Regions from separate parts of the Variovorax sp. GW821-FHT09B01 genome, predicted to be linked through region 1. Evidence: predicted binding sites of a transcription regulator. Region 1 holds the regulator's gene; the other holds the start of a gene.
What was found. Region 1 encodes LexA, which represses DNA repair genes until DNA is damaged. Its sites were predicted from a motif close to ACTGTATNNNNATACAGT; they were not measured.

Region 1 (5,419 bases):
AGCTCGACTACGTGCTCGAGATCGACGTGCCCTTCAGCGACATCATCGAACGCATGAGCGGCCGCCGTTCGCACCCGGCTTCGGGACGCACCTACCACATCAAGTTCAACCCGCCCAAGGTCGAAGGCAAGGACGACCTGACCGGCGAGGAACTGATTCAGCGCAAGGACGACGAGGAAGAGACCGTGCGCACGCGGCTCGACGTCTACAGCCAGCAGACCCGTCCGCTGGTCGACTACTACTCGGCCTGGGCCAAGACCGATCCGGCCGCCGCGCCGAAGTACCGCGCCATCCAGGGTGTGGGCACGGTCGAAGAGATCACGCAACGTGCACTGGCCGCACTGAGCAGCTGATCCTCGGCTCGAATCGCAAGCCGCGTGCGGGCCTCGAGGCCCGCACGCGGCTTTTTCTTTGGCATCCCGACTTCAGAGCAATTCGAGCGTCAGCGCGATGCGCGCCTTGACGGGCGTCAGCGCGCCCGCATCGCGCAGGCGGTCGCCCGGCTTGGGCAGGATGCGCCCTTGCGTGCAGCGGGTGGCGCGCAGCACCGCGATGCCGGCCTCCTGCGCCTCGAGCGCCGCTGCCTCGAGCGCATGGTGCAGCGTGCCGTTGCCGGTGGTCGCCAGCACGAGGCCGTGCAGAGGCGACGCCGCCGTGCCATCGGCACGCAGCGCATGGATCAACGCGCCGCTCGCGCCCGCGTGGCTCATCACGATCTCCACGCGCGGCCATGCGGCCTCGTCCTCGGGAAGACGGCCGAGGGCTACGCCTGCTTCCGAAGCCGGCCAGTCACGCATGCGCCGTACCTCGCCCTCCTCCACGTAGCCCACCGGCCCCGCGTCGCCCGCGTCGAAGGCATCGAGCCGATAGGTGTGCACCTTCTGCACGTCGAAGGCACCGAGCACCGTGCCCGCGCATACCGCGGTCACGCCCTGCGCGCCCGGTGTCGCGGCCACGGCGATCGCATCGCGCACGTTCTGCGGACCGTCGGGCGACAGCGCGGAGGCCGGGCGCATGGCGCAGGTCAGCACGATGGGCTTGCGCGGCGCCAGCACCGACTGGAGGAAGAAGGCGGTCTCCTCGAGCGTGTCGGTGCCATGGGTGACCACCACGCCGGCCACGTCGGGCTGCGCCAGCCAGTGGGCGCAGCGCAGCGCCAGCGCGCGCCAGATCGCGAAGGACATGTCCTTGCTGTCGACCTGCGCCACCTGCTCCGCCGCCAGCGTCACGCCAGCGGGCGCCTCGATGCCGCCGAGCAGGTCGGCCACGCCCACCTCGCCGGCGGTGTAGCCGATGTTGTCGCCACTGTTCGCCGCGCGGCCCGAGATGGTGCCGCCGGTGCCGAGCACCACCACGCACCGCGGATTCGAGAGGGATGAATTCACCATGGCTTGCCAACTTTGAAAAACTGGTTAAAAATACAGGTACTGGATGTTCAGCCAGTGCCGCAAGGAACCACCATGCAGTTCGCCGTGAAGCTTACCGCCCGCCAGCAGCAGATCCTCGATCTGATCCAGAGCGCCATTGCCCGTACCGGGGCGCCGCCCACTCGTGCCGAAATCGCGAGCGAGCTGGGCTTTCGCTCCGCCAATGCCGCCGAGGAGCATCTGCAGGCGCTGGCCCGCAAGGGCGTCATCGAACTCGTGAGCGGCACCTCGCGCGGCATCCGCCTGAAGGGCGATGCCCTGCGCTCGCTCGCCGAATCGCGCAACAGCCAGTTCTCTCTGTCGCTGCCCGGTATGGCGCAACTCGCGCTGCCGCTCATCGGCCGCGTCGCGGCCGGCTCGCCGATCCTCGCGCAAGAGCATGTCGACCAGACCTACTACGTCGAGAACACGCTGTTCCAGCGCCAGCCCGACTACCTGCTCAAGGTGCGTGGCATGTCGATGCGCGACGCCGGCATCATGGACGGCGACCTGCTCGCCGTGCAGGCCACCAAGGAAGCGCGCAACGGCCAGATCGTGGTGGCGCGCCTCGGCGACGAAGTGACCGTCAAGCGCCTCAAGCGCAACAAGCAGGTGATCGAGCTCCATGCCGAGAACCCCGACTACCCGACCATCGTGGTCCAACCCGGCGAGCCCTTCGAAATCGAAGGCCTCGCGGTCGGCCTGATCCGAAACACCATGCTGATGTAGGCCTGCCGAGCCGGCCCGGCGGTCTGCATCGCCGAGCCGTTTCGCGGATCCGCATCACGCATCCCCCATCCGGTCGCTGCAGGTGGCGGGCGTATGGCGCTTTGTCGCCATCACCCTGCTGCGCCCGATGACAACGAATCCTGCCTGTGTTCAACCTCAAACCTTCTTGGAGTTCACATGGGAATCGCCCTCCTCACCTTCGTCGATCTTTGGATGCCGCTGCAGTCGCTCGCGAGCCGCTGGTTGCCCGCCCGCCCCGCACACCGTCGCGATGACGACCTGTGCGCCAGCGAGCTGCGCTATGTGTCGGTACGGCCGTCGTGCACGGCACGCGGTGACAGCGGACATAACGCCGTCACGGCCGCAGCCGTCGCGCAGGCGCCTTCGCGTCCGCTGCGGGTGGTGCGCGTCGTCGACCGCCAGCAGGGCGGCGCGCGCAACAGCAACCGCGTCGTGATTTCGGGCCGGATGGCGGATGTGTGCGCCGAGCTCGACCGCCTCGCTGCGCTCGAGGCACTCGAAGCCGCCGCCGTGGCGCCCCGCCCCGTGCACCTGCACTGAGAGCATCGGCCCAGCGTTTCACGCAGTCGCTCGATCACGTGAACGCGCAAGGTCTAGGCTCAGGGGTGTGAAGAAACCATAGCAGCCGGTTTGTTCAACCCTGTCGGGAAGGCAGTGCCGACCTCGCCCCTTTGCCCGCCTTTGCCCCTGCTTCTCCTGCCTTTGCCCCCGTTTTCACCTCTTTCGGGGCCCAGGGGCCGTATCCAAACGTTCAACGGCGCGCCGATTCCATGCTGCGAGGCACAATGGCATGCCATGAATATTGTGATCCTCGACGATTACCAGGATGCGGTGCGCAAGCTGCACTGTGCTTCGAAGCTCGATGCCTACGCAGCCAAGGTCTACACCAACACCGTCAAGGGCATCGGTCAACTCTCGGTGCGACTCAAGGACGCCGATGTGATCGTCCTGATCCGCGAGCGTAGCCAGATCTCGCGCCAGCTGATCGAGAAACTCCCCAAGCTCAAGCTGATCTCGCAGACGGGCCGCGTCAGCAGCCACATCGACGTGGCCGCCTGCACCGAGCGTGGCGTGGCGGTGGCCGAGGGCTCGGGTTCGCCGCAGGCCCCGGCCGAACTGACCTGGGCGCTGATCATGTCGGCGATGCGCCGGCTGCCCCAGTACATCAGCAACCTCAAGCACGGCGCCTGGCAACAGTCGGGACTCAAGTCGGCCTCGATGCCGCCCAATTTCGGGCTCGGCTCGGTGCTCAAGGGCAAGACGCTCTGCGTCTGGGGCTACGGCCGCATCGGCCAGCTCGTGGCGCGCTATGGCCAGGCCTTCGGTATGCAGGTCGTGATCTGGGGCCGCGAGGCGAGCTGCGCCAAGGCGCGCTCCGATGGCTTCCAGGTGGCGCAGAGCCGCCAGGAGTTCTTCGCGATGGCCGATGTGCTGTCCGTGCACCTGCGGCTCAACGACGAAACCACCGGCCTGATCACGCTCGAGGACCTCTCGCGCATGAAGCCGACCTCGCTGTTCGTCAACACCTCGCGCGCCGAGCTGGTCGAGCCCGATGCGCTGCTCGCCGCGCTCAACCGCGGCCGCCCCGGCCTGGCGGCGATCGACGTGTTCGAGAGCGAACCGCCGTTGCAGGGCCATGCGCTGCTGCGCCTCGAGAACTGCATCTGCACGCCGCACATCGGCTACGTGGAGCAGGAGAGCTACGAGATGTACTTCGGCCAGGCTTTCGACAACGTCGTGAGCTTCATCAAGGGCAACCCCACCAACATCGTCAACCCCGGCGCGTTGCAGGTCCGGCGGTGAAGCCGTGAGCCAGCCAGCGCCACGGGGCGCACTCTGGGCGCTGCTCGCTGGCAACTTCGTGATCGGCACCGGGGTGATGGTGGTGCCGGGCACGCTCAATGAAATCAGTGTTTCGCTCGAGGTCAGTGCCGCCACCGCGGGGCAGTTGATCACAGCCGCGGCCTTCGTCACCTGCCTCGGCGCACCGTTGCTCGCGGCCGCGGTGGCCGGCTGGGACCGGCGTCGGCTGCTGGCCCTCACGATGCTCTGGTACGCGGCCTGGCACGCGGTGTCGGTCTTCATGCCGAGCTTCGGCGCCCTGCTGCCCGTGCGCATGCTCGCGGTGATCGCGCCGGCCATCTTCACGCCCCAGGCCGCCGCCTGCGCCGGCATGCTGGTGCCGCCCGAGCAGCGCGGGCGTGCGGTCACCTTCGTCTTCCTCGGCTGGTCGATGGCCTCGGTGCTGGGCCTGCCCATCGGCGCGCTGATCGGCGGCCATTTCGGCTGGCGCGCGGCCTTCCTCGCGATCTCGGCGCTCAGCGTCGTGAGCGCGGTCTCGGTATGGCTCACGCTGCCCGGCGGCATCCGGCCGGCGGCGCTCACGGCCGCGGCCTGGGCGCGCGTGCTGCGCAGCCCGGTGCTGATGGGCATCGTGTCGATCACCGCACTGCAGGGCGCGGGCCAGTTCGTGCTGTTCAGCTACTTCGGCCCGATCCTCAAGCAGCGCTTCGGCGCCGACGCCACGGCGCTGAGCCTGATGTGGGGCTGGTTCGGCGTCTGCGGCCTGCTGGGCAACATGGTCGTGAGCCGCATCATCGACCGCGCGGGTGCCGGTCGCATGGTGCTCGCGACCACGGGCCTGATCGCATTGAGCCTGGCACTCTGGCCGCTGGCGGACAGCCTGTTCTGGATCGCGGTGGTGGTCTCGCCCTGGGGCCTGGGCTGCTTCTCGACCAACTCGGCCCAGCAGGCACGACTGGTGGGCTTGGCGCCCGCGCTGGCGCCGGGCTCGGTGGCGCTCAACAGCTCGGGCATCTACATCGGCCAGGCCTTCGGCGCCGCGCTCGGCGGCTGGCTGCTCGCGCGCGACGCCATGCACTGGATGAGCTGGGTCGGGCTCGCGCTGCTGCTGGTCGCCATCGTGCTCAGCGTGAGCATCGACCGCAGTCGCCGGCCAGCCTGAACGGCGCGGCGAAACCCCGTCGCGCCGGCGCCCGCATGCCTCCCCGAGAAACACCGGGGAAACCCTTCTCCCGCCAGACTGCAAAATCGCTGCTGCAGCGGCCGGCGTGCGCGCACGCGCCAGCGGCCCGCCAGATACCTCTCAACCTTTGAAAAACCCCAGCCACACATGACAGTGAACTACACCCGGATCGGCGTCGTCGGCGCCGGTGCCATGGGGCGCGGCATCGCCCAGATCGCGGCCCAGGCCGGCAGCGAGGTACTGCTGCTCGACAGCTTCGAGGGCGCCGCGGCGCGCG
Region 2 (5,419 bases), on a different contig from region 1:
ATGATGAACGTGCGCGCCGAGACCGGCATGGTCCACATCCCCTACAACGGCAGCGCGCCCGCGTACAACGACCTGCTCAGCGGCCGCGTGCAGGTGGGCTTCGTGCTGCTCGACTCGGCACTGCCGCACGTGAAGGCCGGCAAGCTCAAGGTGCTGGCCGTGACCAATGCCAAGCGCAGCCGCATCTATCCCGACTATCCGACGGTCGGCGAGACCATCCCCGGCTATTCGCTCGAGAGCCTGTTCGGCTTCGTCGCGCCGCGCGGCCTCCCTGCACCGATCGCGGCCAAGCTGTCGGGCGACATCGTCAAGGTGATCCAGCTGCCCGAGGTGCGCCAGCGCCTGGCCGAACTCAGCGTCGAGCCCGTGGGTTCGAGCGCGTCCGAGTTCGAGGCGACGATCCGCAGCGAGATCGTGAAGTGGGCACCGGTGGTGAAGGCGGCCGGGGTGAAGGCCGACTAGTTCAGGGATGCCACTGGCTGCGCGTGCGGCCTTCGAGCGGCTCGTAGCGCGTGGCCGCGAGCGCATCCGACAACCTTCGCGCCGCTTCCATCAGCGTGGCCGCATGGCGCGCGAGCTCGCCGGCCGCGGCCGCATCGGCCGGCACCGCCACGCTGAGCGCGCCCAGCACCGTGCCGCGCGCGGCGAACACCGGCGCGGCCACGCTCGCGGCGGCCGCGTCGGCTTCGCCCACGGTCAGGTGATGGCCGCGCCGGCGGATCGCGTCGAGCGCGGCGCCCGGCGCGCCCGAGAACGCGAGGATCACCTGGCCGGCCGCGCCGCGCTCCAGCGGCAGCGGTTCGCCGACGCGGCTCGGGCTCACGAAGCCGTCGGCGCCGCGCACGCGCAGCAGGCGCACGCGCTGGCCTTCCTCGAGCGCGAAAAAGGAGGCGCTGTGGCCGGTCCGCTCGGCCAGTTGCTGCAGGGCCGGCTCGATCACGTTGCGCAGGTCGAAGGCGCGCTGGTAGCGCGCGCCCAGCCGCGCCGCCGCCGGGCCCAGGCGCCAGGCGCCGCCTTCGAGCGCCACCAGGTAGCCGGCCGTGGCCAGCGTGCGCGCGAGCCGCAGCGCGGTGGGCTTGGCGAGCGCGGTGCGGCGCGCGATCTCGGCCAGCGCGAGCTGCGCGTCGGCGGTGCCGAAGGCATCGAGGATGGCGAGCGAACGCGCGACCGCGGTCACGCCCTCGGCGCGCGGCACGGGCTTGGCGGTGCGGGAGGAAGCGCGTGCGGAGGAGGCCATCGTTTCGCGGAGTGGAACGGCATTGTGCGGCCGCGTTGCGAATCCTAGGCTCGCGGCTTTCCCGGGGCGCCGGCCCCATCGCTTCGAACATCCGCAGGAGACCCGCTCATGACACCCATCGCCCCGCTGCGCCGCCGCCTTGGCGCGCTCTTCCTGGCCTGCCTCGCCGCGCCCTCGCTGGCGCTCGCGCAGGCGCCGTATCCGAGCAAGCCGATCCGCCTGGTCGTGCCCTTCGCGGCCGGCGGTGCGGTCGACACCGTGGGCCGCGTGGTCGGCGAGCGGCTGTCGACGCAGATGGGCCAGCCGTTGATCGTCGACAACCGGCCCGGTGCCAACGCCAACATCGGCACCGAGAACGTCGCGCGCTCGGCGCCCGACGGCTACTCGCTGCTGGTGGCGGCCAACGGCGTGGTGACCAACAACACGCTCTATCCCAAGCTGTCGTTCAACGGCCTGCGCGACTTCGTCGCCGTGGCGCGCCTGGGCTATGCGCCGCTGGTGCTGGTGGTGCCGGCCAGCGCGCCCTACAAGAGCGTGCCCGAGTTGCTCGCGGCCGCGCGCGCCAAGCCCGGCGACATGAGCTACGGCTCGGCCGGCAACGGCAGCTCGGGCCACCTGGCCGGCGCGCTGCTGGCCTCGGTCGGCAAGTTCGATGCGCTGCATGTGGCCTACAAGGGCGGCTCGCCCGCGCTGGTCGACCTGATCGCCGGGCGCACCTCGTTCATGCTGCTGAACCCGCTCGAGGTGCTGCCGCACATCCAGTCGGGCCGGCTGCGCGCGCTGGCGGTCAGCGGCGCCCAGCGCGCGCCGATGCTGCCGAACGTGCCCACCATGGCCGAGGCCGGCCTGCCGAACTTCGACGCCAGCGTCTGGTGGACGCTGCTCGCGCCGGCCGGCACCGCGCCCGAGGTGGTCGCCAAGCTCAATGCCGAGACGCGCAAGGCGCTGGCCGATGCCGGCACGCGCGAGAAGCTGGGCGCGCTCGGCGCGGTCATCACGCCCTCGAGCCCGCAGGAGGCCGCGGCCTTCCTCAAGAGCGAATCGGCCAAGTGGGAGCAGGTGATCCGCGCGGCCGACATCAAGGCCGACTGAGCACGGCGTCGACCTCATGATCATCGACTGCCACGGCCACTACACCACCGCGCCGGCCGCGCTCGAGGCCTGGCGCCGGCGCCAGGTCGAGGCCTTCGGCACGGGGCGGCCCGCGCCGGTCGCGTCCGAGCTGCGCATCGGCGACGACGAGCTGCGCGAATCCATCGAAGGCAACCAGCTGCGGCTGATGGACGAGCGCGGCATCGACCTCACCATCTTCAGCCCGCGCGCGAGCTTCATGGCGCACCACGTCGGCGACTTCGCCGTGTCCTCGACCTGGGCCGCGATCTGCAACGAGCTGTGCCACCGCGTGAGCGCGATGTTTCCCGAGCGCTTCGCGGGCGCGGCCATGCTGCCGCAGTCGCCGGGCGTGCCGGTCGCCTCGTGCATCGCCGAACTCGAGCGCTGCGTGCGCGACTACGGCTTCGTCGGCGTCAACCTCAATCCCGATCCCTCGGGCGGCTTCTGGAACAGCCCGCCGCTGACCGACCGCCACTGGTATCCGCTGTACGAGAAGATGGTCGAGCTCGACGTGCCGGCCATGATCCACGTGAGCACCAGCTGCAACGCCTGCTTCCACACCACGGGCGCGCACTACCTCAATGCCGACACCACGGCCGTGATGCAGTGCATCCAGGGCGACCTGTTCGCCGACTTCCCCACCTTGCGCTTCGTGATCCCGCACGGCGGCGGCGCGGCGCCCTACCACTGGGGGCGCTTTCGCGGGCTGGCGCAGGAGATGAAGAAGCCGCCGCTCGCGCAGCACCTGCTGAAGAACCTGTTCTTCGACACCTGCGTCTACCACCAGCCGGGCATCGATCTGCTCGCGCGCGTGATCCCGGTCGAGAACATCCTGTTCGCCTCCGAGATGATCGGCGCCGTGCGCGGCATCGATCCCGAGACCGGCCACTCCTACGACGACACGCGGCGCTACATCGAAGCGGCCGCGCTGAGCGCCGACCAGCGCGCGCAGGTCTACGAAGGCAATGCGCGCCGCGTCTTTCCGCGGCTCGATGCGCAGCTGAACGCGCGCGGCCAGCGGTTCGATCCCTCGTCCCATTCCACGCAAGGAGCCCGTCATGCATGAACTCGGCGTCGTCCATCGCCACATCGAGCGCGCCGACGCGCAGGTCGTCGACGCCCTCGCGGCCCTGGGCTCGGCCACGGTGCACGAGGCCATGGGCCGGGTCGGCCTGCTCGCGCCGTACATGCGGCCGATCTATCCGGGCGCGCAGGTCAGCGGCAGCGCCGTCACCGTGCTGCTGCATCCGGGCGACAACTGGATGCTGCATGTCGCGGCCGAGCAGATCCGCCCCGGCGACATCGTGGTGGCGGCCGTCACCGCGCCGAGCAGCGACGGCTTCTTCGGCGACCTGCTGGCCACCAGCTTCCAGGCCCGCGGCGCGCGCGCGCTGGTGATCGACGGCGGCGTGCGCGACGTGCGCACGCTGCAGCAGATGGGCTTTGCGGTCTGGAGCAAGGCCATCAGCAGCAAGGGCTGCGTGAAGGCCACGCTGGGCTCGGTCAACATCCCGGTGGTCTGCGCCGGCATGTCGGTGCAGCCCGGCGACGCGATCGTGGCCGATGACGACGGCGTGGTCTGCGTGCCGCGCGCGATGGCCGCGGCCACGCTCGAGAAGGCGCGCCAGCGCGAGGCGCTGGAGACGTCGAAGCGCGAGAAGCTCGCGAGCGGCGTGCTCGGGCTCGACATGTACGACATGCGGCCGGCGCTGGCGGCGGCGGGGCTGCGCTACATCGACTGAAAGGGCGCGGCGGGCAATGCCCGACCCGCGCGCATGGCCGCAGGGCCATCGGGGCGACGGGACGGTTAACATCTGTATAAACGTACAGTGTTTCCCGCCCACCTCATGGACCTCCAGCACAAGCTCGCCATCCTGGCCGATGCCGCCAAGTACGACGCCTCCTGCGCGTCGAGCGGCTCGCAGCCGCGCGACTCGGTGGGCGGGCGCGGCATCGGCTCGACCGAGGGCATGGGCATCTGCCACAGCTATGCGCCCGACGGCCGCTGCATCTCGCTGCTCAAGGTGCTGCTGACCAACCACTGCCAGTACGACTGCCTCTACTGCGTGAACCGCGCCTCGAGCAACGTGCCGCGCGCGCGTTTCCGCGCCGACGAGGTGGTGCAGCTCACGCTCGATTTCTACCGCCGCAACTGCATCGAGGGGCTGTTCCTCTCGAGCGGCATCGTCAAGTCGCCCGACCACACGATGGAGCAGGTGGTCGAGGTCGCGCGCTCGCTGCGCGAGGACCACGACTTCCGCGGCTACATCCATCTCAAGACCATTCCCGATGCCAGCGACGAACTGATCGCGCGCGCCGGCCGCTATGCCGACCGGCTCAGCATCAACGTCGAGATGCCGACCACCGAGGGCCTGCAGGCGCTGGCGCCCGAGAAGGACGAGAGCGCGATCCGCCGCTCGATGGCGCGGCTGCGTTTGCAGATCGACGACACGCGCGAGGAGGCGCGCCGCGTGGTGCCGATCCGCGCGCTGCCGGGCGCGACGCCGGTGGCCGCGAAGCCGCCGCCGTTCGCGCCCGCGGGCCAGAGCACGCAGATGATCGTGGGCGCCGATGCCACCGACGACCGCGCCATCCTCGCGACCAGCGCCACGCTCTATGGCGCTTATCGGCTGCGCCGCGTCTACTACTCGGCCTTCAGCCCGATCCCCGATGCGGCGCGCGCGCTGCCGCTGGCCGCGCCGCCGCTGCTGCGCGAGCACCGGCTCTACCAGGCCGACTGGCTGATGCGCTTCTACGGCTTCGAGCACGGTGAGATCGTGGCCGAGCGCGACGGCCTGCTGCGGCTCGACGTCGATCCCAAGATGGCCTGGGCGCTCGCGCATGCGGAGCGTTTTCCGGTCGATCTCAACCATGCGCCGCGCGAGCTGCTGCTGCGCGTGCCGGGCCTGGGCGTGAAGGCGGTCGAGCGGCTGCTGCAGGCGCGGCGCGTGCGCCGCGTGCGCGCCGACGACCTGCGGCGGCTGCACGTGCCCGCGCGCAAGGTGCTGCCCTTCGTGGTGGCCGACGGGCACCGGCCCGCGGCCGGGGCGATGGCGGCTTCCGCGCGCG

Region 2: AC07RV_RS22885 (putative DNA modification/repair radical SAM protein) is a predicted target of LexA. The motif match lies at 4,164-4,181, and genes of this name have one in related genera.

What each region holds. Positions count from the first base shown of each region.
Region 1 is NZ_JBWKPQ010000002.1:307,450-312,868, reverse strand. It holds gene adk (adenylate kinase) at 1-353, shown strand, start outside; gene AC07RV_RS08625 (asparaginase) at 426-1,388, opposite strand; gene lexA (transcriptional repressor LexA) at 1,461-2,135, shown strand; gene AC07RV_RS08615 (hypothetical protein) at 2,313-2,696, shown strand; gene AC07RV_RS08610 (D-2-hydroxyacid dehydrogenase family protein) at 2,952-3,959, shown strand; gene AC07RV_RS08605 (MFS transporter) at 3,964-5,121, shown strand; gene AC07RV_RS08600 (3-hydroxyacyl-CoA dehydrogenase) at 5,290-5,419, shown strand, end outside.
Region 2 is NZ_JBWKPQ010000008.1:166,633-172,051, reverse strand. It holds gene AC07RV_RS22910 (tripartite tricarboxylate transporter substrate binding protein) at 1-462, shown strand, start outside; gene AC07RV_RS22905 (IclR family transcriptional regulator) at 464-1,237, opposite strand; gene AC07RV_RS22900 (Bug family tripartite tricarboxylate transporter substrate binding protein) at 1,346-2,329, shown strand; gene AC07RV_RS22895 (amidohydrolase family protein) at 2,346-3,416, shown strand; gene ligK (4-carboxy-4-hydroxy-2-oxoadipate aldolase/oxaloacetate decarboxylase) at 3,409-4,092, shown strand; gene AC07RV_RS22885 (putative DNA modification/repair radical SAM protein) at 4,198-5,419, shown strand, end outside.